Regions from separate parts of the Duganella sp. 3397 genome, predicted to be linked through region 2. Evidence: predicted binding sites of a transcription regulator. Region 2 holds the regulator's gene; each other region holds the start of a gene.
The links. The regulator FNR, encoded in region 2, switches genes on or off when oxygen is low (the NO sensors DNR and NnrR bind a similar motif). The targets are predictions, from matches to a motif close to TTGATNNNNATCAA.
Positions count from the first base shown of each region.

Region 1: the regulator FNR is predicted to act here: its motif matches at 7,364-7,377, upstream of cqsA (alpha-hydroxyketone-type quorum-sensing autoinducer synthase).
Region 3: the regulator FNR is predicted to act here: its motif matches at 1,786-1,799, upstream of J2X54_RS00175 (OmpW family outer membrane protein).

Region 1 is NZ_JAVDVB010000006.1:126,966-137,053, reverse strand. Features, by position in the region: gene J2X54_RS20445 (adenosine deaminase) at 175-1,188, shown strand; gene J2X54_RS20440 (FtsX-like permease family protein) at 1,195-3,732, shown strand; gene J2X54_RS20435 (PAS domain-containing sensor histidine kinase) at 3,859-4,965, shown strand; gene J2X54_RS20430 (response regulator) at 4,921-6,006, opposite strand; gene J2X54_RS20425 (sensor histidine kinase KdpD) at 6,009-7,289, opposite strand; gene cqsA (alpha-hydroxyketone-type quorum-sensing autoinducer synthase) at 7,457-8,713, shown strand; gene J2X54_RS20415 (group II truncated hemoglobin) at 8,768-9,160, shown strand; gene J2X54_RS20410 (DNA recombination protein RmuC) at 9,165-10,088, shown strand, end outside.
Region 2 is NZ_JAVDVB010000001.1:259,852-269,939, forward strand. Features, by position in the region: gene ccoP (cytochrome-c oxidase, cbb3-type subunit III) at 1-898, shown strand, start outside; gene ccoG (cytochrome c oxidase accessory protein CcoG) at 895-2,280, shown strand; gene J2X54_RS01150 (FixH family protein) at 2,291-2,800, shown strand; gene fnr (fumarate/nitrate reduction transcriptional regulator Fnr) at 2,876-3,634, opposite strand; gene J2X54_RS01160 (putative peptide maturation dehydrogenase) at 3,790-4,974, shown strand; gene J2X54_RS01165 (NHLP-related RiPP peptide) at 4,990-5,262, opposite strand; gene J2X54_RS01170 (response regulator) at 5,341-10,088, opposite strand, start outside.
Region 3 is NZ_JAVDVB010000001.1:34,077-44,164, forward strand. Features, by position in the region: gene J2X54_RS00165 (hypothetical protein) at 40-960, opposite strand; gene J2X54_RS00170 (type 1 glutamine amidotransferase domain-containing protein) at 1,119-1,679, opposite strand; gene J2X54_RS00175 (OmpW family outer membrane protein) at 1,989-2,603, shown strand; gene J2X54_RS00180 (hypothetical protein) at 2,676-3,140, shown strand; partial or broken gene J2X54_RS00185 (methyl-accepting chemotaxis protein) at 3,299-4,418, opposite strand; gene J2X54_RS00190 (M20/M25/M40 family metallo-hydrolase) at 4,513-6,153, shown strand; gene J2X54_RS00195 (GIY-YIG nuclease family protein) at 6,143-6,436, opposite strand; gene nudC (NAD(+) diphosphatase) at 6,570-7,391, opposite strand; gene J2X54_RS00205 (methyltransferase) at 7,576-10,088, shown strand, end outside.

The sequences.
Region 1 (10,088 bases), on a different contig from region 2:
AAGAATAAAACCGGATAAAATCGCACATATTGCGAGTGTTTTTCTGTAGTTTCTGCACCCGTTTATGCCACAGTATCACGCCTGCGCGCAGCGTGCGCTAAGATGCCACGTTATGCGGTCTGGTGTAGTCCAGATCCTATGCTCCGCTTCCGTCCCCTGTAACAGGAAATAAACATGTTGAATACCCAATTGCGCGGCGTGCTCGAAGGCATGCCCAAGGCCGAATTGCACATCCATATCGAAGGCTCGCTCGAGCCCGAACTGATCTTCGCGCTCGCCGCACGCAACAACGTCGCGCTGCCGTACGCGTCGGTCGAAGACCTGCGCGCCGCTTACGCTTTTACCGACCTGCAATCGTTCCTCGATATCTATTACGCAGGCGCCAGCGTGCTGCTGCACGAGCAGGATTTTTACGACATGACGGCCGCCTATCTCAAGCGCGCCGAGCAGGATAACGTGCGCCACACCGAAATCTTTTTCGATCCGCAAACCCACACCGCGCGCGGCGTGCCGGTCAAGGAAGTGATCGACGGCATCCACCGCGCCTGCCAGGACAGCCCGGTCAGCGCCACGCTGATTCTGAGCTTCTTGCGCCACCTGTCGGAAGAAGACGCGTTTGCTGTGCTGGAAGAGGCGCTGCCTTACCGCGACAAGTACATCGGCATCGGGCTCGACTCGTCCGAGCGCGGCAATCCGCCGGAAAAATTCGCCCGCGTGTTTGCGCGCTGCAAGGAACTCGGCTTCCGCCTGGTGGCCCACGCCGGCGAAGAAGGCCCGCCCGCGTATATCGAAACCGCGCTCGACGTGCTCAAGGTCGAGCGCATCGACCACGGTGTGCGTTGCCTGGAAGACCCGGCACTGGTGGAGCGACTGGCGCGTGAGCAGATGGCGCTCACCGTGTGCCCGCTGTCGAACGTCAAGCTGTGCGTGTTCCCTGAGATGGCCCAGCACAACCTGCTCGAATTGCTCGACGCTGGCGTCAAGGTCACCATCAACTCGGACGACCCGGCCTATTTCGGCGGCTACATGAACGACAATTTCATTGCCACCTTCGAGGCATTGCCGCTGGGCCTGTCGCACGCGCAGCGCCTGGCGCGCAACGGTTTCGAAGCGGCGTTCCTGCCTGAAGCACAGAAGCAGCAACTGCTGGCCGAAGTCGACGCCTATTTCGCCTCTCTCGCTTTTTAATCGACCATGATCAAACTCGCCCTGAGCATGACCGCGCGCGACTGGCGCGCCGGCCAATTGCGCTTCCTGCTGATCGCTCTGACGGTGGCGGTTGCGGCCCTGTCCGCCACCGGCTTCTTTGTCGATCGCCTGCGCAGCGGACTCGACCGCGACGCCCACCAGTTGCTGGGCGCCGACGTGGTGGTCAGCACCGACTTGCCGGTACACGCCGAGTGGCGCGCCGAAGCGCTCAGGCGCGGGCTGGTGGTGACCGACACCGTGGTGTTCCCCAGCATGGCCACGGCAGGCGAGGGCGAGCAGTCGCAATCGATGCTGGCCTCGCTCAAGGCGGTCGGCCCCGGCTACCCGCTGCGTGGCCGGCTCAAGCTCACCACCGACGCCGCCAGAGCAGAGCAAAGCGAAGGCACCGGCGCCGACGGCATCCCCGCGCCGGGCACGGTCTGGCTCGACGCCGGTTTGCTGGGCAGCCTGGGCACGCGCGTGGGTGGCGCGGTCAAGCTTGGCGACAAGACTTTTACAGTGACTCAACTGATCGCGTCGGAGCCCGATCGCGGCGCCAATTTCCTGGCGTTTGCGCCGCGCGTGATGCTGGCGCTGACCGACCTCGAAGCGACCAACCTGATCCAGCCCGGCTCGCGCGTGACATACCGCATGCTGGTGGCCACGCCGCCCGGCGCCAAGAATTCGGCGACCGAAGCGGCGGCGTTCCAGGCCTGGATGGAAGACACCATCAAGAAGGCCAATCTCAAGGGCGTGCGGGTGGAGTCGCTGGAAAATGGGCGCCCCGAAATGCGCAACACGCTCGACCGCGCCGACCGTTTCCTGTCGCTGGTCGGCCTGCTGTCGGCCATGCTGGCGGCGGTGGCCGTGGCGATGGCGGCGCGCCGCTTCATGCAGCGCCACCTGGACGCCTGCGCCATGCTGCGCTGCCTGGGCCTGACCCAGAACCAGGTCACCGCGATGTATCTATATGAATTCTTGCTGGTTGGGCTGCTTGGCAGCGCCATGGGCGTGGCGGTCGGTTTCGGCGCCCATTACGTGCTGCTCGAAGTGCTGGGCAAGCTGGTGGCGGCCGATTTGCCGGGCCCCACCATCTGGCCGGCGCTGCAAGGGCTGGCTACCGGCATCCTGCTGCTGGCCGCGTTCGCGCTGCCGCCGATTTTGCAACTGCGCAAAGTGCCGCACAACCGCGTGATCCGCCGCGAGCAGGATGCGCCGCAGGTCGCTGCCCTGGCCACGTACGGCCTCGGGTTTGCCGGGTTTGCCGCGCTGCTGCTGTGGCAGGCCGGCGACGCCATGCTGGCGCTGTACACCGCGCTCGGCTTTGTCGCTGCGTTCGGTGTGTTCGCGCTGGTGGCGTGGCTTGGCCTGAAAACCCTCAAGCCGCTGCGCGGCGCCATCGACCACCAAAGCTGGCGCTTTGCCATCACGTCGCTGCAACGCCGTCCGGGCGCGACCATCGTGCAGGTGGTGTCGCTGGCGCTGGGCATGATGGCGCTGCTGGTGCTCACCGTGGTGCGCGAAGACCTCATGACGGCCTGGCGCAACGCCACCCCGCCCGATGCGCCGAACCGCTTCATCATCAACATCCAGCCCGAACAGAAGGACCAGATCGCCGCCCGGCTGCAGTCCGCCGGCGTGGCCTACGCGCCGCAGTACCCGATGATCCGCGGCCGGCTGGCTGCCGTCAACGGCAAGCCGGTCACCGCCGAGACGTACACCGAAGACCGCGCGCGCGGCCTGGCCGACCGCGAATTCAACCTCTCCACCATGACCACCATGCAGGCCGAGAACGAAATCGTGGCGGGCAAATGGTTCACCGACGGTCCCGGCGTGGCCGAAGCGTCGGTGGAGGAGGGCATCGCCAAGACCCTGCGCTGGAAGGTCGGCGACAAGCTCAATTTCAACATCGCCGGCTCGCCGGTGGACGTGACGATTACCAGCCTGCGCAAGCTCGAGTGGGGCTCGATGCGGGTTAATTTCTTCGTCATCATCAACCCGGCCGCGCTCACCGAGGTGTCGCAAAGCTGGATCACGGCCTTCCACCTGCCGGGCCAGCAGGGCCCGGTGATGAACGCCTTGACGCGCGACTTCCCGAACCTGACGATTGTTGACGTGGGCGGCTTGCTGCGCCAGGTGCAGGCCGTGCTCGACCAGGTGGTCACCGCGATCGAGTTCCTGTTCATCTTTACGCTCGCTTCCGGCCTGCTGGTGCTGTATGCGGCGTTGATGGGCTCGCAGGACGAGCGCACCCGTGAATCGGGCCTGCTGCGCGCGCTGGGCGCCACCAGGCGCCAGTTGTCGCAAGCGCAACTGATCGAATTCACGCTGGTGGGGGCACTGGCCGGGGTGCTGGCCGCCACCGGCGCGGCCGTGATGGGCTGGGCGCTGGCAACGTACCAGTTCAAGTTTGCCTGGGCTTTCTCGCCGTCGGTGTGGCTGGTGGGCCTGCTGGCCGGCGCCGTGTGTGCGATCGCCGGCGGCTGGCTCGGCCTGCGCAGCGTGCTGCGCCAGCCGCCGCTGCAAACCCTGCGCGAAGGCTGATGGCTGATGGGGGCAGGCGCGCGTGCCTCGCGCGCCTGCGCCGCAAATTATTGTAGAATCCGCTTCATAACAGGACGCCACGCCCCCGCTTCCTTTCTTTATCTCCAGGAAGCGACCGTCCACACCATGTTTGACTCCATTTGCGCGACTTATACCGGATCTGACGGCGAGCTCAATCGCGAGTTGTTCAACAGTTCCGCCGATTGCATCAAGATCCTCGACCTGCAAGGACGCCTGGGCCAGCTCAATCCGGGCGGCATCGTTGCGCTCGAACTGGACCAGCCCGAGCAACTGCTGGGCAAGGTCTGGTGGGAGATCTGGCCCGACCAAGGCCGCGCCCTGGCGCACAGCGCGTTCGACACCGCCAAGGGTGGCCAGGTCAGCAAATTCAACGCGTTCTGTCCGACCGCCCACGGTACGCCGCGCTGGTGGGACGTGGTGGTCAACCCGGTGTTCGGCGCCGACGGCCAGGTGCGCGAAGTGCTGGTGGTCTCGCGCGACATGACCGAGCTGTATGTTGCGCGCCAGGCGCTGCGCGAGGCAAACCTGCGCAAGGACGCTTTCCTGGCCACCGTGGCGCACGAGCTGCGCAATCCCATCTCGGCCGCCCACAACGCCACCGAGCTATTGAAACTCAAGGCCTTTGACCACGCCCGCACCGCCGAACTGGCGCAAATGGTGCAGCGCCAGCTGGGCCACATGAGCCGGGTCGCCGAAGATTTGCTCGATACGGCGCGCATTGGCCGTGGCGAGATTCGCCTGAGCCTGGACCGCATCGACCTGCGCACCGTGATCGCCGACACGCTGGAGCAATTGCAGCCGGCGGTGCATGCCAAGCACCAGCAACTGGCGCTCGATGTCGATGGCGCCGCTTGCCTGGTGCTGGGCGACCATGTGCGGCTGGTGCAGGTGCTCGGTAATGTGCTGGGCAACGCGGTGCGCTACACGCCCGAGCGCGGCGCCATCGCGCTGGCGCTGGGCCGTGCCGGCGATACCGTCACCGTCACCGTTACCGACAACGGCATCGGCATTCCGGCCGACCGCCTGGCCACCATCTTCGACATGTACAGCCAGGTCCACCAGTCCACCGTGCGCAAGAGCGACGGCCTGGGACTGGGCCTGTCGCTGGTGCGGGCACTGGTGGAACTGCACGGCGGCAGCGTGGCCGCCGCCAGCGCTGGCGCAGGCTCAGGAAGTCGTTTCACGATCACGCTGCCAGCCGCGCCGCGCTGAAGTGACGATGGCGGGGGCGTTGGCCTGTTCCCGCTGCGCACGCAGGAACTCGGTATAGGCCAGCGGCGGCTGCGCGTAGTAGTGCGGCGGCAGGTCGAACAGCGCCCAATAATAGGTTTCGCGGCCCTGGCACAGTTGCGGCATGGCGCAATAGCGGTGCCAGTTGTCGCCCATGTGGCGTGCATACATGCCGTCGCCACCCTCATCCGAAAAGAACGGCAGCACGCGCCGCTCACGCAGGGCGTCGAGCAGCGACTGCGGGGCGTCGCTGTCGCACGCCATTTCGTAGTGCGCCGCCAGGCCTTGCTCGGTCGCGATCATCATCAGCCGGGTGCGGCCAAACTTGTCCAGGAAGACGATGCCGGTGGGATTGGCAAACAGGTAGTGCTCGATAAACCCCATGTCCTGCTTGAGTCGCTGCACCTGCAAGGCCAGCACCGGGTCGCCCAGGAAGTGGTAGTTGTGCAGCAGGACCAGCTCGCGCAGCGTGTCCGACTGGTCTTCGAAGTAGCTCCGCTGCAGCGCGGTGACTTCCAGCTCGAGCAGATCGAGCGCGTGGTCATCGCTTTTCTGGATGTAGCGGTCGATCAGCCCCTGGTTGAAGGCGCTCACGGCGATCTTTTCGTCGGCGGCGCCGGTAAACAGGATCTTCTTGCACGGCAGGTCGCGCACCTGCTCGCAAAATTCCAGTCCATTCATCTGCGGCATCGAGTAATCGACCACCAGCACCGACGGCGTGGCGAAGCGCTGTGGCTGGCCGGCGATGCGGTAGATCGCGTCGACGTCGAGCGCCACGTTGAACTGGTCGCCGGCCTGGTTCTGGGTATCGAAATTCATGTGCAGCGGCATGGGCATGGCCTGGCGCCCCTGGTCGCTGTGGCGCAGCCATTGCAGCGCCGTGGTGGTGTCGTGGAAGGTCTTGCTGGCGTGGATGGGGTCGAGCTGGAACGACAGGCTGCGCAGGAAGGAATCGCTGTCATCGACCAGCACGGTCAGGGTGGGATGGGCATACAGGGGCAGGGGCGTGGGCTTTTTTTGCATGATCATTTCGCCAGTGACGGTTGCAAGGGAAATTCCAGGATGAAGATGGCGTAGGCGCTCTCGCGCGAGACGCAGGCGATGGTGGCGCTCCACGCGTCCATGATTTCCTGGCACAGCGCCAGCCCGATGCCGGCGCCGTTGTGCGGCGGGTACGAGTAAAAGCGGTGGAAGATCAGCGGCTTTTGCTGCGCCGGGATGCCGCAGCCGGTATCGATGAACAGCAGGCGCGGCGGCACATGGCCGCCATCGACCACGATCCGCACCCGGCCCTTGCCGGCGCGCTGGATGGCTTTCAGCGCATTCCTCAGCAGGTTCAGCAGGATCACCACCGACAGCTCGGACTGACCGGCAAAACTGAAATTGCGGCGCACCTCCAGCGCCACCAGCTTTTGCTGGCTGGCGTTGACGAACGGGTAGCGCTTGAGCACCGCTTCCACCACCGCCTCCATCGACACCGTCTCGATCGGCCGCAGGCTGCGCCGCACCGCCGTGGCGCTGAGCAGGAACAGGTCGATCATGTGGTTCATATGGCGCACCTCGAACTGGATGCGCGCCAGGGCGTCGATGGTGCCCACGCGGTCGGCCGGCAATGGCCCCGTGCCTTCCGAGCACATGCGCAGCAGGCCGCGCACATTGGCGTCCACGCTGGTGAGCGGGGTGCGCAGCTCGTGCGCCACGGTGGCCAGCCCGGCGCCCAACCCCGCCAGCTTTTCCTGCGCCAGCACCTGGCGGCTGATCTTGGCGGCCGCCAGCACGGCAATGGTGAACCAGTGGATGGGCAACTGCTGCAATACCAGCCGGCTGGTCAGGGCCGCAGTGTCACCGATCAGCGCCGCCGCCGCTACCGCTAGCGAAGTGCCGATCAGGTAGGCCTTGAGGGCCACGCCGGTGTCGAAATGGAACAGCACGATCAAGCCGATCAGCAGCGATTCGCTCCACACACCCGATGCATGGTTCATCAGGAACATATAGGTAAAGAAGAACGGGAAGATGTAGCTGAGCGTGACCAGCAGGTACAGGTCCAGCATGCGGCGGCTGAACTGGCGCGCGAACAGGCCGACCGCGCACAGCACGATCCCCACCAGTCGCAGCGGCAGGCTTTCATATTCCTGAGGAAAAAAATGCTGCCAGACCACGTAATACAGCGGCATGGCGACCGTGCCTATGCAGGCGAGCAGCAAAACGCGCACGGTCGCATGGTCTTCGCGGCCATGGTATTGGAGCAGCGACTGCACCACGCCGGTTTTCCAACGTTTCCAGAATTCTAGCAGTGTTTGCATCATGGCAAGAAATTACTTGTCTGTGAGACTTATCATCGCCCGGATTTGCGACGCACTCTAGCGTATCAAGAAGGATGTTGATCTTGATCAATTGGTTGGGGATTTTTATGCCTCAAGGTGATGACGAGCTTCATAAAAAGACAATTTCTCTTAAAAAACAGGAAAATCCTATGATCAACATTAATTCCAACAATAATTTGTTCCGACCGTCGATGCTTGCTGCCGAGCACGATATGCCTGACTATGTGCGCCGGCGCATGGATGCGCATCACGTCACCCGCATCGAACAATTACTCGGCGGCCAGCATCCGCATGCCTGGCAACCGGTGGCAGCGGGCGCTGTGTTTTTGGCCGGTAACGATTACCTGTGCCTGGCCGGCGAACCGGCGCTGGTGCGTGCCCAGGTCAACGCGCTGCAAGGTGGCGAGGGCGAACAGCTGATGTCGGCGGTGTACTTGCAGGAAGGCAGCGCCCAGCATCGGCTCGAGCACAAGTTCGCGCGCTTCATGGGCGCCGAGGACGCGATCCTGGCGCAATCGGGCTGGGCCGCCAACGTGGGACTGGTGCAAACCCTGGCCGAGCCGGGCATCCCGGTGTATCTCGACATGCAGGCTCATGCCTCCCTGTGGGAAGGCGTGCAGTCGGCCGGCGCGGTGCCGGTCTCGTTCCGCCACAACGACATCGAGCACCTGCAACGCCAGGTAGCGCGCCACGGGCGCGGCGTGATCGCCGTCGATGCGCTCTACAGCACCAATGGCAGCGTGGCGCCGCTGGCGGAGCTGGCCGACCTGGCCTGGGCCACCGGCTGCGTGCTGATCGTCGACGAGTCGCACTCGCTGGGCACGCACGGGCCGCGAGGAGCGGGACTGGTGGCCGAACTGGGCTTGCAGGACCGTGTGCATTTCCGCACCGCATCGCTGGCCAAGGCGTTTGCGGGACGCGCCGGCATCATCACGTGTTCCAGCCATTTCAAGGGCTACTTCCTGTCCGAGTCGCGCCCGGCCATCTTCAGCTCCTGCCTGCTGCGGCACGAACTGGCATGGTTCGACGCCGCCATCGATTTCGTGGCGGCGGCCGACGAACGCCGGGTTGCACTGCACATCAAGGCCTGCGCGCTGCGCGAGGAACTGGGGTCGCTCGGCTATAACGTCAGCGACGGCACCGAGCAGATCATCGCGCTGGAAGCGGGCCCGGAACCGAAGACGCTGGCGCTGCGCAAGCTGCTCGAGCGGCGCGGCGTGGTGGGCGCCATGTTCTGCGCGCCGGCCACGCCCAAGAACCGTTCGCTGGTGCGCCTGACGCTCAACAGCGGCCTCGATCGCGACCAGTTGCGCCGCATCGCCCAGGCGTGCGACGATATCCGCGACCTGGCCGATGTCGAGAACTGGTCGTCCACGCGGCGGTTGCACAAGCTGGCGCTGGTGTGAGAGGGCGAAGTCACGCGGGTACGCTCGGCGGCGCGGTACGCTATCATGGCGGCTATGAACGAAGAATCGACAACCCTCTATGAAGTGATCGGCGGCGAGGCGCGCGTGCGCGAGATGGTCGACCGTTTTTATGACCTGATGGACCTGGAACCGGAGTTCCAGCTGCTGCGCTCCGTGCACGGCCCGTCGCTCGAGAACGCCAACCAGCGCCTGTTCATGTTCCTCAGCGGCTGGATGGGTGGGCCCGACCTGTACCAGGAGGCGCACGGCCATCCGCGCCTGCGCATGCGCCACATGCCGTTCGCCATCGGCACCCAGGAACGCGACCAGTGGCTGCGCTGCATGGCGTGGGCGATGGAAGACGTGGGCATCGACACCGAGCTGCGCGTGCGGCTGATGAACTCCTTCTTCCAGACCGCCGACTGGATGCGCAACAAGCCTGATTGATCCCATGACCGAATCTCAATTTTATGTTTTGCTGGCGCTGGTGCTGGCGGCGATTGTGCTGTTGGTACTGGTGTTGCTGCGCCCGCGCGGCAGCGCCAGTCTCGATGGCGCCAGCCTGGCGTCGATGGCCAACCTGGCCGAGCGCATCGAACGGGTAGAGCGCGAGGTGCGGGTGCAGCTGCAAACCACGGCGCAAGCAAGCCACGCGGCCACGGTGCAGCAGTTCGACGGCATGCGGCGACAGCTCGAATCGCAAGGGCTGGTCGCGCGCGACGAGCAGACCCGCAACCTCAAGCTGTTCGCCGACAGCATGAACCAGACCCTGGCCCGCCTGACCGAATCGAACGCCGCGCGCATGGGCGAGGTGCGCGCCACGCTGGAAGCGAAAATCAAGGATCTGCAAGCCGACAACGGCGCGCGCCTGGAAGAGATGCGCAAGACCGTGGACGAGAAGTTGCACGCTACGTTGGAGTCGCGCCTGTCGGCGTCGTTCCAGCAGGTGTCCGAACGGCTCGAGCGCGTGCACCAGGGCTTGGGCGAGATGCAGCAGCTGGCGCTGGGCGTGGGCGACCTCAAACGCGTTCTCACCAACGTCAAGACGCGCGGCACCTGGGGCGAGGTGCAGCTGGAAATGCTGCTCGAGCAGGTGCTCACGCCCGAGCAGTACGCCAAGAACGTCGAGACCATCGCCGGCAGCGGCGCGCGGGTGGAGTTTGCGCTCAAGCTGCCGGGCCAGGTGGAGGGCGGTGCACCGGTGTGGATGCCGATCGACGCCAAGTTCCCCAAGGAGCAGTACGAGCGCCTGCTCGAAGCGGCCGACCGTGCCGATGCCGACGGCGTGGCACTGGCCGGGCGCGAACTCGAACGCGCGGTGCGCGGCGAGGCCAAGACGATTTCGGAAAAATACGTGTCACCGCCGCACACGACC
Region 2 (10,088 bases):
CATTGTCGGTTGCGGTATCCTGCTGTGGGCGCAATCGAAGGCGCGGGTAGGCAAGCGCAGCGACGTCAATGTCGATACCACCGGCCACGTCTGGGACCAGGATTTGACCGAACTGAACACGCCGATGCCGCGCTGGTGGATGTGGCTGTTTTACATCACCATCGTCTTCGCGCTGGTGTACCTGGTGCTGTACCCGGGCCTGGGCAGCTACGCCGGCAAGCTGGGCTGGAGCTCCACCGGCAACTACAAGACCGAACTGAAACAGGCGGAGAAAGAATACGGTCCGCTGTTCGCCCAGTACCAGCAGCAGGATCTCAAGGCAGTGGCGGCCGATCCGAAAGCGCGCGCCATCGGTGAACGGCTGTTCCTCACGTACTGCGCCCAGTGCCACGGCTCCGATGCACGCGGCAACAAGGGCTTTCCCAACCTGGCCGACAAGGACTGGCTGTTCGGCGGCACGCCCGAGATCATCAAGCAGACCATCCTGCATGGCCGCGTGGGCGCCATGCCGCCGATGGGCGCAGCGGTGGGCAGCGAAAAAGATATCGAGAACGTCGCCCACTACGTGCTGAGCCTGTCCGGCTCGACGGCCGATCCGATCAAGGCGGTGTTCGGCAAAGGCAAATTCGGCGCCTGCATGGCCTGCCACGGCGCCGACGCCAAGGGCAACCAGGCCTTGGGCGCGCCGAACCTGACCGATAAAATCTGGCTGTTCGGCGGCAGCGCCGACACCATCATGGAGACCATCCGCCACGGCCGCAACGCCACCATGCCGGCGTTCGGCGACTTCCTCGGCGACGCCAAGGTGCACGTGCTGGCCGCGTACATCTGGAGCTTGTCCAATGATGTCAGTCAGCCCTTGCCTGCACCTGCCGCGCCAGCGGAACCGGCAAAATGAGTGCGCCCGAGACCCAGGTCGTCAAGATGTATGCGGCGCGCGAGGAAATCTACCCGCGCGAAACGTCGGGCCGCTACGCCCGCCTGCGCTGGCTGTTCGCCTGGCTGACGCAGTTGGCGTTCTACGGCACGCCGTGGCTGCAATGGAACGACCGCCAGGCGCTGCTGTTCGACCTGACCACGCGCAAGTTCTACATCTTCGGCATGGTCTTGTGGCCCCAGGATTTCATTTATCTGGCGGTGCTGCTGATCATCAGCGCCTACTTGCTGTTCCTGGCCACGGCCGTGGCCGGACGCGTGTGGTGCGGCTTCACCTGTCCGCAAACGGTGTATACCGAAATTTTTCTCTGGATCGAGCGCAAGATCGAGGGCAAGCGCAGCGCGCGCATGTTGCTCGACCGCCAGCCGTGGTCAGCCAACAAGCTCGGTAGAAAGACCGCCAAGCACCTGGCCTGGGGCGCGGTCGCCCTGTGGACCGGTTTTACCTTTGTCGGCTACTTCACGCCAATCCGCGATCTGATGGTCGAGGTGCAAACCTTCGACTTCGGACCGTGGGAATGGTTCTGGGTGCTGTTCTATGCGTTTGCCACCTACGGCAACGCCGGCTGGATGCGCGAACAGGTGTGCAAGTACATGTGCCCGTACGCCCGCTTCCAGAGCTCGATGTTCGACCGCGACACCCTGGTCATCACCTACGATGCCAAGCGCGGCGAGCCACGCGGCCCGCGCCACAAGCAGGCAGCCAATACCGGCGGCGCCTGCATCGACTGTTCGCTGTGCGTGCAGGTGTGCCCCACCGGCATCGACATCCGCAACGGCCTGCAATACGAGTGCATCGGCTGCGCCGCCTGCGTGGATGCGTGCAACGGCGTGATGGACAAGATCGATGCACCGCACGGCCTGATCCGCTACGCCACCGAACGCGCACTGGACGAACACCTGACGCCCACCGAGATCCGCCGCCGCACCTGGCGCCCCCGGGTGCGCATCTACACCGCCGTCCTGCTGCTGATCGTGACCGGCGCCAGTACCGCCCTGTACCTGCGCGTGCCCCTCAAGATGGACGTGATCCGCGACCGCGGCGCCATGGGCCGCGAAGTGGAAGACGGCATGATCGAAAACGTCTACCGGCTGCAGATCATGAATACCACCGAACGCGCCCATACGTACCGCATCAGCGTCGCCGGCATCGAGTCGCTGGCCCTGGTCACGCCAGATACGGTGCGGCTCGATGCGACCGAAACGCGCGGCGTGCCGATTCGCCTGCGCACCGCGCACGGCGCCGCCCAGCCGGGCTCGAACAGGATCGAAGTGGCGCTCACGGCTGTCGATGACCCGGCGCTGCACGTCAACGAAACTGCGGTCTTCATCGTCCCCCGCTAGGAGTATTCATATGCACCATCTACACAGCACCGTCACCCCGTGGTACCAGCAACGCTGGCCGTGGTTGCTGATGCTGGGCCCGGCCATCGTGGTGGCCGGCAGCGCGTTTACCGCTTACCTGGCGTTCTCCACGCCCGACCCGGTGGTGGTCGGCGACTATTACAAGCAGGGCAAGGCCATCAACCAGGACCTGACGCGCGACCGCGTGGCCAGCGCCATGGGCCTGTCGATGACGCTGACCTACGACGCCAGCCGCAGCGTGCTGTCGGGGCAAGTACAACGCTTGCACGGCGGCGGCATGACCGAGCCCATGCGGCTAAGACTTTCACACGCAACCTTGCCCGACAAGGACATCGAAGCGACGCTGCAACCCGATACGGCGGGCCGCTTCGAGGCGCCGCTGGCCATGCTCGAGCGCAGCCGCTGGGTGGTGCTGGTGGAAGGAGAAAAACGCGACTGGCGCCTGGCGGGCGCGTGGGTGTGGCCGAAGGAGCGTGGTGTAGCGCTGGTAGCCGATTAAGCAGCCGCTACCCCGCACAGCCAACCGGGGTCGGACCCCGTACGGGGTCCGACCCCATCGGTTCAGGGGGTGGGATCAACCGCAAGTCTGCGTACCGGCCGTAATCGCCTTGAGCGTGTGCGGCTCGAGCAGTTCGATCTCGCGGTTGCTCACCTTGACCAGCCCTTCCTTCTTGAACTTCGACAGCAGGCGGCTGATGCTCTCGATGGTCAGGCCCAGGTAGTTGCCGATTTCCTCGCGCGACATGCGCAGCTGGAAGGCGTTGGGCGAATAGCCGCGTGCTTCGTAGCGCGACGACAGGTTGACCAGGAAGGCGGCGAAGCGCTGCGTCGCCTGCATATTGCCCAATAAAAGCATCACGCTTTGTTCGCGCGTGATTTCCTGGCTCATCATGCGGTGGAAGTGGCGCAGCAGCGTGGGCATTTCGGCCAGCAGCTGCTGCAGGGTGGCGAACGGAATTTCGCACACTTCGCTGTCTTCCAGCGCCACCGCCGTGCAATGGTGCAGGTCGGTGCTGATGGCGTCCATGCCCAGCAGCTCGCCGGCCATCTGGAAGCCGGTGATCTGCTCGGCGCCTTCGCGGTTGACCTGGTAGGTCTTGAAGTGGCCGAGGCGGATCGCGTACAGGTTCTGGAACGGATCGCCTATGCGGAACAGAGTATTGCCGCGCGCGACCTTGCGGCGGCGGCCGATAATCTGGTCGAGCCGCTCCATGTCTTCGTTGCCCAGTCCCATGGGCAGGCACAGCTGGTGCATGCTGCACGTGGCGCAGCTGGCCTTGAGGATGTCGATTGTGGCGCCGGGCAGCACCAGCGACGGCAGGTCTTTGATCATGACCGACAGTGTAGACCATCTCCCATGCTTTTTGGTCGATGCCGCACCGGCGCCATCGGGTATTGCGGCGCATCCGCCACTTCCCCGCAGCTGGCCGATGCGCTAGACTCATCCTGGTTATTGCCGATTTCTTAACTTGAGCAGAGATAAAGACCATGAACCTCCGCCGTTGCGCCGTGTTGTACCTGGAACCCCGCGAAGAACTGGACATCGACTGGGCCGCGCTGTTTGCCGGTACCAGCACCCTGGCGGCCAGCACCCGCTGGCTGGCGCTGGCGCCGCACCTGGACCGCGAGATCGAGGTCGATGCGGCCGACCTGGCCGCGCTGGCCGCAGTCGGTTCATCGGTGTGGACCGCGCACGCGGACCTGGCGCAGCGCCATGGCGCGGCAGTGGTGGACCGGCTGCTCGCCCACGGCCTGCTGCTGGCCGAGGACGCGGCGCCCGATTCGGCGCCGGGCGCCCTGCGCGCACGCGACGACACCTTGCGCACGCTGCACTGGCGGCCGCTGGCGGCACTGGCGCATACCTTCTCGCGCTGGCACGACGTGCGCAGCGATACCGGCATGGAAGCGCCCAGTTTCGACGAGCTGCTCGAGCGCCACGGCAACCCGCCGCCGCCGGTGCAGCAGGTGGCAAGCATCGGCGCAGCGGTGGCGCTGCCGGCTCCCACCGGTTTCCTCGACGAGGTGCTGCTGCGCCGCTACACGGGCCGCAATTACGACACCAGCGCCAGCCTGCCGCTGGCGGTGGCGGCGCGCCTGTTGCAGCGCACGTTCGGCGCCCAGGAAGTGCGCCACATCGGCCCGCACGCCAACGTGCTGAAAAAGACCAGTCCGTCGGGCGGCGGCCTGCATCCGGTCGAAGCGTTCGTGCTGGTACAGCGGGTGGACGGCCTGGCGCCGGGCTTGTACCACTACCATCCGGTCGACAATACGCTGCAGCCGCTGCGCGCCACCACGCCGGACCAGGCGGCGGCGCTGGCGCTGCAAATGGTGGCGGACCAGTACTGGCTGGCCGGCGCGGCCATGCAGGTGGTGATGGTGGGCCGGGTGGAGCGCTCGTTCTGGAAGTACCGCAATCACCAGAAGGCGTACCGCGCCATGTCGCTCGACGCCGGCCACCTGTCGCAGACGTTTTACCTGCTGGCGACCGAAGCGGGCTTGCCGGCGTTTATCACCGCCGCCATCAACGACATCGATATCGAAACCATGCTGGAGCTCGACCACCTGCGCCACGCGGTGATCGCCGTGTGCGGCTGCGGCGTGGCCGCGAGCGGTGAGCGCGAGATGGTGGAACTGCGCTATGGAGAGACCGGCCTCGGCCAGGTGGCAGAGTAGCCGGTCAGGGTTGGATCAGGAGGCCAGGCGCGCCACCGAGACACCGGACAACATGAACAGCACCATGCCGTTCTCGCCGATCTGCTTGCTTGCCAAGGCGGCATGGTCGGCGGCGGCCGCATCCTTGGACGGCAGGCGGCGCGCGGCCGGCACCTTGGCCGGATCGAGTTCGATCCCGAGCGTGCCCAACGCGCGGATGGGGTCGTTCTGCATGCGGTCGCGGAAACCATCGTCGGTGGCCAGTTTGGCGAGCATGGTGTTGAGTTGATCGAAATTCTGTTTAATCATTGTGTACTCCCTCAGGGTGGATAAAAACAATGTGCTGCCAGGCTATGCTACGCCCAGCTTGGCGAATTCACAACGTCTTTAACGATCGTCAGGGTCCCCCGCGCGGGCCGCATCGAGCACCGTCGCCAGTGCCGTGCCGAATGCTGCCAGCGCAGGGGCGGCCTGGTCCGGGTCGCTGCGCAGTTGCTGCTCGAGGACGTCGCTGCAGCGGTGCAGTTGGCCCATCGACAGGTTGCCCGCCGCGCCCTTGACCTTGTGCACCAGCAGCGCGGCCTGCTCGATATTGCCGGCGCCGATGGCGGTGGCCAGTTGCGCCTGCGTGACAGCGAATTCCTCGACGAATTTTTCCAGCAGCACCGTGAGCAGGCGGCGGTTGCCGCCGAGGCGCGCCAGCGCGGCGCCGGTATCGATGCCGGGCGCGGCGGCCTGGTCATCAGCTTCCGGCGCGGCCTGCGTCCAGGTGAGGGCGGGCGTGGCCGGCGCCGCCAGCGCCGGCGCGGCGCGGCCGACGATCCAGCCGGCCAGCACCTCGAACAGCCGCTCCGGCTCGATCGGCTTGGTGATGTAGTCGTTCATGCCCATGGCCAGGCTGTTTTCGCGGAAACCGGGCACCGCGTGCGCGGTCATGGCGATCACCGGCAGGTGCGCGGCCGAATGGCGCGCGCGGATCAGCGCGGTCGCTTCGTAGCCATCCATTTCCGGCATCTGGATATCCATCAGCACCGCATCGTAGCGGCAGGCCTCGACCATGCGCACCGCCTCCATGCCGGTGCCGGCCAGGTCCACCTGCACGCCGCCGCCGAGCAAGACCTCGCGCGCGACCTGCTGGTTGATCTGGTTGTCGTCCACCACCAGCACGCGGGCGCCGGCCAGGCGCTGCGCCGCCGCCGACAGCACGCGCGGCGGCAACGGCGCCACCGCCGGTTCGTCGGCGGCCAGGCCCAGCGCCTGGGCGATGGTCAGCAGCATGCGGGCGCGGCTGACCGGCTTGGTCAGGCAGTGGCGGATGCCCAACTGGCCGGCTGCGCGCATGGCCGCCTCGCGCCCGTATTCGGTCGCCATGACCACGATCGCCGGCGCGCCGCCGGTCGTGGTCATGGCCGCCTGGCGCAAGCGCCGCACCGTGTCGGCGCCGTCGGCGGCCGGCATGTCCCAGTCGAGCAGCACCACGTCCACCGGCGCCGGCGCCAGGTACGCATCCACCGCTGCCGCCGCCGCTTCGGCGGTCGCAGCGGTCAACACCGGCAGGCCGGCGTGCGCCAGCTGCTGCGCGCACATGGTGCGTACCGCAGCGCTGTCATCGACCACCAGCACCTGCTTGCCAGCGAGCGCCGCCAGTAATTCCATCGTCGCGTCGGGCGCCGGCAGCGGCGGCAGGGCGACACTGAAATGGAAGCGGCTGCCTTGCTCGGGCGTACTGTCGACGCCGATCACGCCGCCCATGGCGCGCACCAGCTGCTGCGAGATCGCCAGGCCCAGCCCGGTGCCGCCGTACAGGCGCGTGGTGCTGCTGTCGGCCTGGCTGAAGGCGTGGAACAGGCGCCGCTGCTGCTCGGCGCTGATGCCCACGCCGCTGTCGATCACGGCGAACCGCAAGCGGTCAGCGTCCGGATCCGGGCCCGGCCCGGTCTCGCGCGTGACATGCAGCACGATCTCGCCGCGCGCGGTGAACTTGAGGGCGTTGCCCACCAGGTTGATCAGCACCTGGCCCAGGCGCAGCGGATCGCCATTGAGGCGCGCCGGCACATCCGGGTCGGCCCAGGCCACCAGCTCCAGGCCTTTTTCCGCCGCCCGCCACGAGAACAGGTCGGCGACCTGGTCGAGCACGTCGGCCAGGTCGAACGGCACGCTTTCCAGCGCCAGCTTGCCGGACTCGATCTTGGAGAAATCGAGCACGTCGTCGATGATGCCCAGCAGGTTCTTGCCGGCGCGGTCGATCTTGTGGAAGTAGTCGCGCGGCTTGGCCGGCAGGTCCAGGTGCGCACCGAGGCCGGCAAAGCCGAGGATGGCGTTCATCGGCGTACGGATCTCGTGGCTGATGTTGGCCAGGAAGTCGCTCTTGGCGCGGGTGGAGGCTTCGGCGTCGGCGCGCGCCTGCTGGATGGCGCGGATCGCGTCGGCCTTCTGGAAGGCCGAGATGAACGGCTCCTTGAGCGCCTTGAACATCTCCAGGTCGCCCCCGGCAAACGGGCGCTGCTGCTCGAACACCAGGTAGCCCTGCACCTCTTCGCCGCTGCAGATGCGCACCGCCAGCACCGTGCCGGCGCCGCTCAAGTACATTTCGGGCATGACCAGCTCGGCGCCATCGACCAGCAGCGCCCGGGTTTCGGCCAGTGTCATGGCCGCGTACGGCGGCACCACGCTGGCCTGCCAGCTGGCGTGCACCCGCAACCGCCCGTCACCGGGTTCGCGGATCAGCGCGCAGGCGCCGCTGACCTGGCCGATCGCGCTCGATTCGAGCAGGATCGCCTGCAGCAGCGCGTCGAAGTCGAGCTGGTCGTTGATCGACTTGACGATGGCGTGCACCCGCGCCAGGTGGCGGGTACGGGCATACACCTCGTGCTGCAACTGGAACTTGGCGTGCTCGAGCTGGCGGATACGCCAGCGGTACAGGCCCCAGCCCAGCAGCAGGATGCCCAGCGCCGCGCCCGAGCGCGCCCACCAGGTCTGGTACCAGGCCGGCAGGAAGCGCAGCGCCATGGTCAGCTCGTGCGGACTCCACACGCCTTCGCGGTTGCTGCCGCGCATGTGCAGGCGATAGGTGCCGGGCGCCACGTTGGCGTAGGTGGCGATGCGGTGGCTGGCGTCGGCTTCCACCCAGTCCTTGTCGTAGCCCTCGAGGCGGAACGCGTAGCGGTTGCGCGCGCTGGCGGAATAGTCGAGCGAGGCCACTTCGATGTTGACGTTGCGGGTGCCGGCCGGGATCTCCAGGCCACGGCCGTCCGCCGCCAGCAGCGGCGCCGCCGCCACCTGGCGGGCGTCGAGCTGCACCTTGCTCACCACCAATTGCGGCTGGTATTTCCAGCGCTGCGCCGGCGTCTGCCGCACCACCACGTACCCCCCCGAGGTGCCGAACACCGGCTCGCCCTGGGCGGTGCTGGCACCGGCACCGCCGAAATAGGACTGGAACACCAGGCCGTCGGCACGACCGAACAGCTGCACGCGCAAGGTCTCGGTATCGATCACGGCAATACCGTTGCCACCCGATGCCCACATGCGGCCGCTGGCGTCGAGGCCCAGCGAACTGGCGATCTTGCCGAACACGCCGGCGCCGACGGCGAGCCGCAGAAAGCGCGGCTTGCCGCCGGCGGTCCGACCGTCGAGGATGGCGACGCCGCCGCTGTTGGTGGCCACCCACAGGCGGCCGCGCCGATCGAACGCCAGCGCGTTGATCAGGCCCTGTGGCAAACCGTCGCTGCGATCCGGCTCCGCCAGGATCTGCTCGGCGCGGCCGGTGGCCGGATCGAAGCGATTCAGGCCGTTGCGGGTGCCCACCCACAGCATGCCGTCGGGCGCTTCCAGCAGGGTGGTAACGCGGCTGTCGGAAAGGGCGCCGGCGGCAGCCGGCCCCTGGCGGTAAGCCCTGACCGTGGTGGCGCGTGGATCGTAGCGCAGCAGGCCGCCTGGCGTGCCCAGCCATAAATCGCCGTCGCGCTGGAGAATGCTGCCGATGCGCGGCAACGGCTCGTGGTGCGGCAACGGCACCCGCCGCACCCGGCTGCCCTGGCCGCTGGTATGGTACAGCCCGGCGAGGGTACCGATCCACGCCTCGTTCGGTTCGGCTTCGGTCAGGGCCAGGATCAGGCTGCCGGGCAGGGCGGTGTCGGGCCGCAGCGGATCGGGCCGCAGGCCGGCGCGGCGGGTGGCGTCCGGCGCGATCAGATCGATGCCCTGGTCGGCCAGCGCCACCCACAGGCGTCCGCTCTGGTCGGTCATGAAGGCCGAGGCTGAAATCTCGGGCAGACCGACGCCGTCAAAAATGGTGCTGAAGGTGCGGTTGCGCGGGTCGTGGGTATCGACGCCGCGTTCGTTGGCTACCCATACCAGGCCGCTGCGGTCGCGCCACAGCGCCGCCACCCGGTCGCTGGCCAGGCTGACCGCGACCGCCGGCCGGTGGGTGATGCGGCGCTGGATGCCGGCGGCATCGAATTCGATCACGCCGTCGCCGTAGGTGCCGGCCCACCACTGGCCGGGCACGGTTTCGGTCAGCGACAGCACCATGGCCTGGCGCCGGCCCTGGTCCGCCAGCGACAGCAGGCGCGCGCCGGCGGTGGCGGCGTCGGTTGCGGCGAAACCCACGCCGCTGCGCAGGGTGCCGAACACCACGCCGCCTTGCGGGTTCTGGCTCAGCGACAGCACCGCGTCGCCCACGCCGGCGATATCGTCAACTTTGTCGATGCGGTTGCCAGCCACGGCGCGCCGCGCCAGCCCGGCATCGGAGCCGATCCAGAGCACGCCGTCGCGGTCGAGCAACAGCGCGCGGATCTGGTTGGCGCGCTGGCCGCCGGGCGCGGTGTCCGGGCGCCGGTGGTGATGCACCTGGCCGGCCGCATCGACGTAATCGAGCCCGGCGGCCGTGCCCACCCACAGGCCGCCGTCCCGGTCGCTGGCGATCGCATACACGGCCGGACTGGACAGGACGCCCGCCGCCACCCGCACGAAACGCTCGTTCTGCCGGTCATACCGGGCCAGGCCGTCGATACTGGTGCCCACCCACAGGCGACCCTGGCGGTCGACGTGCAGGGTCTGGATGAAGTCGCCGGGCAGCGAATGGGGGTCGTTGGCGTCGAAATAGAAGTTGCGCATCTGGTAGCCGTCCCAGCGCC
Region 3 (10,088 bases), 230 kb from region 2:
GCCAGGGGCGCTGGTTATTGCGAAGCTGGTGCTACAGGATTACTTGGTCACACGATCCCACCCCTCACGCACCGCATCCTTGAACTTCTCCCAGCTCGACTGCGGGTGATTCGATTCCCAGCTGCTGCGCAAGTCCGGTTCCGCGCTTTCCCACGGCTTGTCCTTGTAGCCGGGATTGCCGGCCATTGATTCGCCGTAGCGGTAGGCCGGGTCGTAGTCCTGGAAGGTACCGCCCGTGTACGAGTAGGTTTTCTCCCAGTGCGAGCGGAAGTAGGCCGGGTCGCTGGCGCTGTCGTCACCGCGCAGGATGTTCAGGCTGTCCTGGTTGGGCGTGGCCACGTCGCGCGGATAGATGCGCATGCCGCTGCGCTGCACGGTCGGTTCCACCGAGATCGGCGGCGCCAGGCCCTCGATCACCGGCGGCAGTACCTCGCCGCGCTGCAGCGAGCCGGTGGTGGCCAGTTGCTCGGTGCGGGCGAAGTCGACCGCTTCTTCGCGCGGACGGATGCCGTGGTATTCGGGCACGGCGGTCTGCTGCGAGTTCAGGGTGGTCTGCTGCATGCCGGTACCGCTACGCAGCGTGTCGGCGCCGGTCCAGCCGCTGGCGCGCCACATGGTTTCGTGCTCGTCGATGTCGATCGGGTTGAAGTCGTCGATGATGTCGGCCGCGCGTTCGGCGGTTTCCTGGCTGCCAGTGTTGATGGTCAGCACCACATGGCCGCGATTCAATGCTTCCGCATAGACGCTATGGTCAGCGTGTTCGCGGCCCAGCAGGTCGCTGAACATGGTCTTGACGCTGCCGAGGATCGATTGGTCATCGTTGATGTGATGGGTGCCGGCAACGCCGACGGAGTCGCTCACGCGGATGGTGTCGCGGTCAAAGCCGCTCAGTATCAGTTCGTCCTTGGCGCGGTTGGCTTCGGCACTGGTTTCGAATACGGCTGCGAGTACGTGGGTCATGATGGTCTCCCTTGATTTAGGACGCATGAGGTCGGTTGCAATACCAGTCTACGTGTTACGGCTTGAGTTTAGCGCTCGTTTGCCAGGATGAAAGCACGTTTGGATGTCGTAGCTAGGCTTGCAGAAATGCACCTTCGCCGGGGCGAAGGTGCCATGTTTTATGCCGTCAGCAGTTGTTGCTGGAAGGCTTTATTGAACGCCGGAATGTCATCGGGTTTGCGGCTGGTGATCAAGTTTCGATCGACCACCACCTCGCTGTCTTCCCAGCTTGCGCCGGCGTTGTGCAGGTCGCCTTTCAGGCTGGGCCAGCTGGTCATCTTGCGGCCATCCACCAGGCCGGCGTCGATCAGGGTCCACGGGCCGTGGCAGATTGAGGCGATCGGTTTGCCGGTGGCGCCGAAGTCGCGGACGAAGCCGATCGATGGCTCGGACAGGCGCAGCGCGTCCGGGTTGGCCACGCCGCCCGGCAGTACCAGGCCATCGTAGTCGCCGGCCTTGGCGTCTTTCACATCGAGCTCCACCGCAAACTGGCGCGACGCGGTCAGGTGCTCGAAGCCTTGCACCTGTTCGCCTTTTGCTTTCGGCGAGATCAGCGTGACCTGGGCGCCGTGTTGCTCGAGGAACTGGCGCGGTTGCTCGTATTCGACCTGTTCGACGCCGTCGGTCATCAGGACGGCAATGCGCTTGCCGGACAGGCTGCCGTTATCGGGCTGGTTCATGTTGTCCTCCGTGAGTGGAATAGGGCCTATCAAGATGCCATGCTCTGGCACGCGCGCCTGTGCGCGCACGAACATTCGGGACGCTTCCGGGTTAAGCCGGTCGGTTTTGACCTGGATCAAGGATTTTCATGCTCCTGATCAATACACTTGTTCTCGCTACTTAATCATAAAAATATGCCGGGTGGCATAGGCCGTACTTACCGTGCGGCAGATTATTGACGTGGGCCAGGCCCACATACTCGGTTGCGTCGGCAGCACTGCACACGCATGCCGGCCACCGAGAGCAGGTTACCTTTAAAGGAAGTGAAAATGAGCAAACTGATCGCCGCAGCAGCCGTCCTGGCAACCCTTACATTGAGCATGAGCGCCGCGATGGCGCAAGAAAGCCCCTTGCAAGTCCGCGCCCGCGCGGTGTACCTCGACCCCGCCGACAAGTCGGCGCCGGTGGCGTGCACAGGCGCGTCCGACCGCCTCACCGTCAGCGACAAGACCATTCCCGAAGTCGATATCTCGTACTTCTTCACGCCCAACTGGGCGGCCGAGCTGGTGCTCACCTATCCGCAAAAACACGATGTGTTCCTCGATGGCGGCAAGATCGGCAGCTTCAAGCACCTGCCGCCGTCGCTGCTGCTGCAATACCACTTCACCAACAGCACGCCGTTCAAGCCATACGTGGGCGCCGGCGTCAACTACACGCGCATCTCGAGCGTCAACCTGCTCAATGGCGGCGCCGACCTCGAGAACGACAGCTTCGGCCTGGCGGTACAAGCCGGCGTGGACTACCAGCTCGACAAGAACTGGTCGCTCAACTTCGACGTGAAAAAGGTGCAGATCCGCAGCGACGTATTCATCGGCGGCGCCAAGGCCAGCCGGGTGAAGGTCGATCCGGTGCTGATCGGCGTAGGGGTCGGTTACCGATTCTGAGGCTGGGTTACGCTGTTGTCATGAGGCTATAATGGGGTATCCACGTTTGTCGTCACCAATGGAACCCCGCCCATGCGCAAGACACTGATACTCCTGATGCCCCTGCTGCTGACGGCCTGCGTCGATGACTCGGCCTCGTACTTCGTCGACGGCAAGGCCGGCAGCCACGCGCTGACTGTGCACCGCGCGCAAAAATACTTTTGGAGCAATGTCACCACGGTCGAGCTGATCATGCAGCGCCTGCCCGACTGCATGCGCCGCTTCGAACTGACCGACCTGCCTGCCGACGAAGTGGAAATCGAAGTGCTGTCCGGTGGCGACAACGTCTGGACCCTGCGCTCGGGTAGCGAGATGTGGCAAGTGGAATCGCAAACCTGCACCATGTATCCCGACGTCAAGGGCGACGGCGGCGAGTTGATCGGCGTGTTCCGCGATGATGGCGGCAAGTTCGTTTTCGAGGAGGCGGTGCTGGAGCCGGTCCCGGTGCCGGTTCCGGTTCCGGTGCCGGTGACGCCGGCTGCGGCGCCAGTGCAGTAACCGCCAGTCGCCGGCTCTTGCGTCGTCATCCTCGCGAAGGCGGGGATCCATAGAACATTTGAATCGTGCCACCGTCTGCACGAGCCAACATGATTTCACTGCCGCATGGATCCCTGCCTTCGCGGGAATGACGGCTTTAAGAGCCTGCGGTCGAACGGTTAGCGGCTCAGAGCAACGCGCTGCGGGCTGTTGCGTGCACGCTGTGCTACCACTGCAGGCTCCTCCCCACCGAGCCTGAACCGGCTCACCAGCTCCGCCAAGTTGCCCGCCTGCTCCTGCATACTGCCCGCCGCCGCAGCGGCCTGTTCCACCAGCGCGGCGTTTTGCTGCGTTACCGTATCCATTTCCGTGATCGCCATGTTGACGTGGCCGATGCCCGTACTCTGCTCGCTCGAGGCGTCGGTGATCGCCGCCATGATCTGCGTCACCTTCGACACGCTGGCCACCACCTGGTCCATCGTCGTGCCCGCTTCAGCCACCAGCAAGCTGCCGGCGCTGATGCTATCCACCGACGAGTTGATCAATTCCTTGATTTCCTTGGCCGCCGCCGAGCGCTGCGCCAGGTTGCGCACTTCGCTGGCCACCACCGCGAACCCACGGCCCTGCTCGCCGGCGCGCGCCGCTTCCACCGCTGCGTCTGCACCACTTGCGAGACCACCTTGCCACCCTGCGCCGCCACGCTCGAGGCCGACTGCACCATGGTGTTGGCCTGCACCGCATTGGCGGCGTTCTGGGTCACGGTGGAGGTCAGCTCTTCCATCGACGCGGCCGTCTCTTCCAGCGAACTGGCCTGCGACTCGGTGCGCGCCGACAGGTCCATATTACCGCTGGCGATCTCGCCCGAGGCGGTGGCAATGGTGTCGGCGCTGCGGCGGATGTCGCCAATGGTGTCCGACAGGCGCTGCTGCATGGCTTTCATGGCGGCCAGGATGCTGTCCTGGTCGCCGGCGCCGGTGCGGATCTCGGCGCTGAGGTCGCCCTCGGCGATGCGGCGCGCCACTTCGCCCACGTGGGCGGGGTCGCCGCCGATCGAGCGCCGCACGCTGCGGTTGACCATGCTGACGATGCCCCACAGTAGCGCGCACACGACCACCAGCACGCCACCCGACGTGGCCAGCGACGCGTGGACGGCGCCGTCGATGTCATCGATGTACACGCCGGTGACAGGTCCCACTCCCACGGCGCATAGCGCTGCACGCGGCTGAGCTTGGGCACCGCCTCGGTGCTGCCCGGACGGTGCAAATAGTAATTGACGTAGCCGGCGCCTTCCGGCGACGACTACTGAAAGTCAATTGAAAGGTGAGAGACATGTGCACAGAAGAAACAAAATCTGTCAGAATGGCGATAACCTACCTTAACAATTATGCTTTTTATGAAACTTCTCCTGTCGGCGGCGCTGGTGGCCTCGTGCATCTCATCCAGCCTGGCGGCCACGCCTGCTGACCAGCCGTCGCCGGCGGCCAGGCGCGCGATCGACAGCGCCAGCTGGCTGGCCCACGTGACCACCTTGTCGTCGGACCAGTTCGAAGGCCGCGCCCCCGGCACGCCCGGCGAAAAACTTACCACCGACTACCTGCAACAACAGTTCAAGCAACTGGGACTGGCGCCCGGCAACCCGGACGGCAGCTATGTGCAGGCGGTGCCGGTGGCGGCCATTTCCAGCTACCCGACGCTCAGCTACACGGTCGGCGGCAAGCCCACCCAGCTCAAATTCGGCGATGATTACGTGGCCTGGTCGGCGCGCCCGCAAAAAGAAGTCGACCTGCATGGTTCCGAGCTGGTGTTCGTGGGTTATGGCGTGCAGGCGCCAGCGTTGCTCTGGGACGACTACAAGGGCATCGACGTCAAGGGCAAAACCCTGGTCATGCTGATCGGCGAGCCGCCCGGCGCCAAGGGTTTCGGCGGCGGTGCCAGCCAGGCTGGCGGCTACTACGGCCGCTGGGCGTACAAGTTCGAGATGGCGGCCAGGCTGGGCGCCGCAGGCGCCCTGCTGATCCACGATCCGAAGACCGCCGGCGCCTCGTACGAGGTGGTGCGCAACACCTGGACCAACGAGAACTTCTTCCTCGACAGCCAGGCACCGAACCCGGACTTTCCACTGGTGCCGGGCTGGTTGCACCACGACCGCGCCAGGGCGCTGGTCACGGCCGCCGGCTTCGACCTGGACAAGCTGACCCGGCAGGCCGGCAAGCGCGACTTCCATCCCGTGCCGCTGGGCGCCACGCTCAATTTCACGGAAGTGAACGCCTGGCGCACGGTTGCCACCAGCAACGTGGTGGCGCGCATCGAGGGATCGGACCCGCAACTCAAGCACGAGGTGGTGCTGTACAGCGCGCACTGGGATCATTTCGGCATCGACGAGACCCTGCCCGGGCCGCGTCCGCAACAGATCTTCCACGGCGCGCTCGATAACGCCGCCGGCGTGGCCGCGCTGCTGGAAATCGCCAAAGCCTACCAGGCGCTGCCGGTGGCGCCCAAGCGCACCATCGTGTTCCTCGCCACCACCGCCGAGGAACGCGGCCAATTGGGCGCGCGCCACTACGCGCGCCAGCCGCTCTATCCGTTAAAAAACACCGTGGTGAACCTGAACATCCACGGCATCAACGTCTGGGGCCGCACCCGGTCGGTGCAACTGCGCGGCATGGGCAAGTCCAGCGCCGACGACGTGGTGGCCGCCGTGGCGCGCCGCCAGGGCCGCGCGCTGCGCCCGGAGGGCCCGCTCGAATTCGGCAACATGTACCGCGGCGACCAGTTCGAATTCGCCCGCGTCGGCGTGCCGGTGGTCACCCTCGGCGACAGCCTCGACTACGTCGGCCGGCCACCGGCCTGGGGCCAGGAAAAGCAGATGCGCTACCACGCCCAGGTCTACCACACGGTACACGACGTGGTGGACCCGAAATGGGATCTGCGCGGCGCGGTGCAGGACATGAATTTGCTGTTCGAGGCGGGATACCGGTTTGCGCAGGGTAAGGACGGGCCGGTGTGGCGGGAGAAGGTGGAGTTCAGGCGGTGAGGGTTGGGTAGAGGTCGTGCCAGCGCGGGTTGGATTGATGAACCAGGTCGATCTTCCATTCGCGGCGCCATTTTTTAAGGTGTTTTTCGCGGGTAATGGCGGCGCGGATGTCGCTGTGCTGTTCGTACCAGACCAGGCGCTTGACATGGTATTGCTCGGTAAACCCGTGCGCCAATGCTTCCTTATGTTGCCAGACGCGGCGGATCAGGTCGGAGGTGACGCCGATGTACAGTGTGCCGTAAGGTTTGCTGGCGAGCATGTAGACGTAGCTGAGCTTTTGCATACTGGTTGGACGCCGCCACGACTCAAAGGTTCCATGGATCCCCGCGTGCGCGAGGATGACGGATTAACCGCAAACGATAAGCCGTCATCCCCGCGAACGCGGGGATCCATAGACAATAACGGAACTCGTGACGTCACACCGCCCGCGGCTTATGCGCCGCCAGCAACCTGGCCGCGATCGACACCCCCACCGGCGACTCCGGCCACTCATCCCCCGGCCCGAACCACCGCGCCTCCGCGATCTCGCTCTCATCCACACGGATCTCGCCGTCCAGGTAGTCGGCCGTAAACGCCACCATCAGCGAATGCGGGAACGGCCACGACTGGCTGGCGAAATATTGCAGGTTGTGCACGCGCAGGCCCACTTCTTCGTACACCTCTCGGTGCACCGCTTCTTCGATCGACTCGCCCGCTTCCACGAATCCGGCCAGCGCCGTGTAGCGTTTGTACGGCGAACTGGTGTGCATCGCCAGCAGCACCGAATCGCCCTTGCGGATCAATACCATCATGGCTGGCGAGATGCGCGGGTACGCCATCATGCCGCAGGCCGGGCACTTGAAGCAGCGCTCGCCCTCGAGCTGCGCCATCGGCGTCGCACATACGCCGCAGTAGCGGTGCGTGCGGGCCCATTCGGCCAGCTGGAAGGCGCGCCCGGCCAATCCCAGGAAACCATCATCGACCACGCCGAACAGCGAGCGCAGGCCGTGATAACCATGCTCGGCGTCGGGCGCCACCGCGGCGTCCAGCCAGGCCAGCTGGTAGTACACGCCTTGCCACAACCCCAGCGCGTGGATGCGCTCGGGGGCGATCGGCAGGGCGGCGACGATGGCCGGCGCCGGCAAGCCCAGCGTGGCGTTGTTCAGCAACAACTCTCCACGGTGAAAGACAAAGGTGCGCGGGTGGTCGGTCGCTTGCGGGCGGATCAGGGGTTCGAACGTGGCGGGCGTAGACAGCATAAGGCGGGCTCGATAAAAGGCGGGGTTCCATCTTACCGCCTTTCAGATTTGCCCATCGTCATCCCCCGAGCAGGCAGTGTTTTACATTGTTGCTCCAAGGCCAAAATGTGACCATTTCCCTGCGGCTAAACGGTATGATAGGTGAACACTTGCGCCGTCTTTTTGTTACCTGACCCCTGCCTTCATGACCACTCCTGCCCCTGCTGCCGCCCCTGCCGTGACGAACAACCCAGCCAGCGCGCTGGACAATGTGATGGCGCTGGCTGCGCAAGGGCGGCTGGCGATTGCCGACCTGTTCGGCGCGGCGGCAGTGCTCACCGAAAGCGGCCAGCCGCAGGTGGCCATCGCCCTGTACCACACCTGGATCGCCCATAGCGACGCCCGGCTGATCTATGCGGCCTGCTTCAACCTGGCGGTGGTGCTGTCGAACACCGGCGACGATGCCGGCGCCGAGGCGGCCTTGCGCAAAGCCATCGCCAACAATGCCAATTTCGTCGAGGCGCGTCTGAACCTGGGCAGCCTGCTCGAGCGCACCGGCCGGCCCGATGACGCGCTGGCCATGTGGCAGTCGATCCTCGACGGCGGCCTGGTGCCAGACATCAAGACCACGCCGGCGCTGTACGTGCAAACCCTGAACAACCTGGGCCGCCTGCTGGAAATCCGCCGGCGCTACCCGGAAGCGGAAGCGATGCTGGCGCGCAGCCTGCACGTCGATCCGCAACAGGCCAACGTGATGACGCACTGGGTCCACCTGCGCCAGAAGCAATGCGCCTGGCCCGTGTACAGCGGCCTCGAACACATCTCGCAGGCCACCATGCTCGAGGGTACCTCGGCGCTGGCCATGCTCAGCGCGTCCGACGACCCGGCCATGCAACTGGCGGCCGCGCGCCGCTTCGTGGTGGAAAAGGTCAACGCCGCCGTCGCCCCGCTGACCGGCGAGCATGGCTACGGCCACGCGCGCCTGCGTGTCGGCTACCTGTCGTCGGACTTCTGCTCGCACGCGGTCTCGATCCTCACCGCCGAGCTGTACGAGCTGCACGACCGCAGCAAGGTCGAGGTCTATGCCTTCAGCTGGAGCCGCGAAGACGGCTCGCCGCTGCGCGCACGCGTGGTCAAGGCGATGGACCATTACATCCGCATCGATCACCTGACCGACGAGCAGGCCGCGCGCGCCATCCGCGCCCACGAAATCGACATCCTGGTGGACCTGCACGGTCTCACCCTGGGCGCCCGGCCCAACATCCTGGCGTACCGACCGGCGCCGGTGCAGATGACCTACCTCGGTTTCCCCGGCAGCACCGGCCTGCCCGGCATCGACTACGTGGTGTCCGACGAATTCCTGATCACGCCGGACATGGCCGAGCACTTCAGCGAAAAGCCGCTGTATATGCCCGACGCGTTCCAGATCAACGACCGCCAGCGCCCGATCGCGCCCACGCCCACGCGCGCCAGCGTCAACCTGCCCGACGACGCCTTTGTGTTCTGCTCGTTCAACAACAACTTCAAGTTCACCGAGGAGATGTTCGCCAGCTGGATGAACATCCTGCGCCGGGTGCCGAACAGCGTGCTGTGGCTGGTGGCCGACTACCCCGAGGTGCGCGACAACCTGTGGCGCTATGCCGAGCAGGCCGGCATCGACCGCCAGCGCCTGATCTTCAACAGCCGTGCGGTGCCAGCCGAGTACCTGGCGCGCTACCAGCTGGCCGACCTGTTCCTCGATACGTATCCGTTCAACGCCGGCACCACCGCCAGCGACGCCCTGTGGGCCGGCCTGCCACTGGTTACCCGCACCGGCCGCACCTTCTCGTCGCGCATGGCCGGCAGCCTGCTGCGCGCGGTCGATCTGCCGCAACTGATCACCGACAACCTGGCAGACTACGAGGAACTGGCGGTGGCGCTGGCGCACGACCCGGCCCGCATCGCCGCCATGAAACGCCAACTGGCCGCCAACCGCCTCAACTGCGCGCTGTTCGACAGCCCGCGCTTCGTGCGCAACTTCGAGGCAGCGTTGCAGCGCGTGGCCAAGCCGGCCGCGCCGCGCCTGCCCGCACCGGCGCACGCGGTGCGCCCGTCCGAGGTGACAGCAGCAGAGGCAGCACCGGCGCCGGCACAGCTCGACCAGATCCCGATCATCACGGTCTCGCACAACGCGCCGCAGCAGATCGAGACCCTGCTGGCCAGCGTGCGCCGCTTCCACAGCAACCGCGTGACCATCATCGACGGCTCCAACCCGGACGTCGCCGAGCAGATCCGCGCCATCGCCGCCAACTACGACAACGTCGAGTTCATCGCCCTCGGCTACGACATCGGCCAGGGCCCTGGCCTGGCCTGGGCCATCGAACACCTGGGCCTGTCCGGCGAAGCGCTGCTGCTTGCCCCCGACGTGGCGCTGGTCAACGACGGCCTGCTGGCGGCGCTGCATGCCGAGCTGGCGCCTGGCATGTACGGCGTGGGTGCGGTCCACGCCGTGAACGAACTCGGTTACGACCGCCCCGACGGCGCCTTGCGCTACCTGCACCCGGCCTGCCTGCTGGCCAATATCGACGTGGTGCGCCAGTGGCCGCTGCCGATCAAGCACGGCGCGCCGCTGATCGCCGCCATGCTGGCCTTGAACCACAGCGGTAACACCGGCCTGATCAAGCACCTCGACTGGGTGCGCGCCGATCTCGAAGGAGCCGAAGGTGCACACACGCCGCG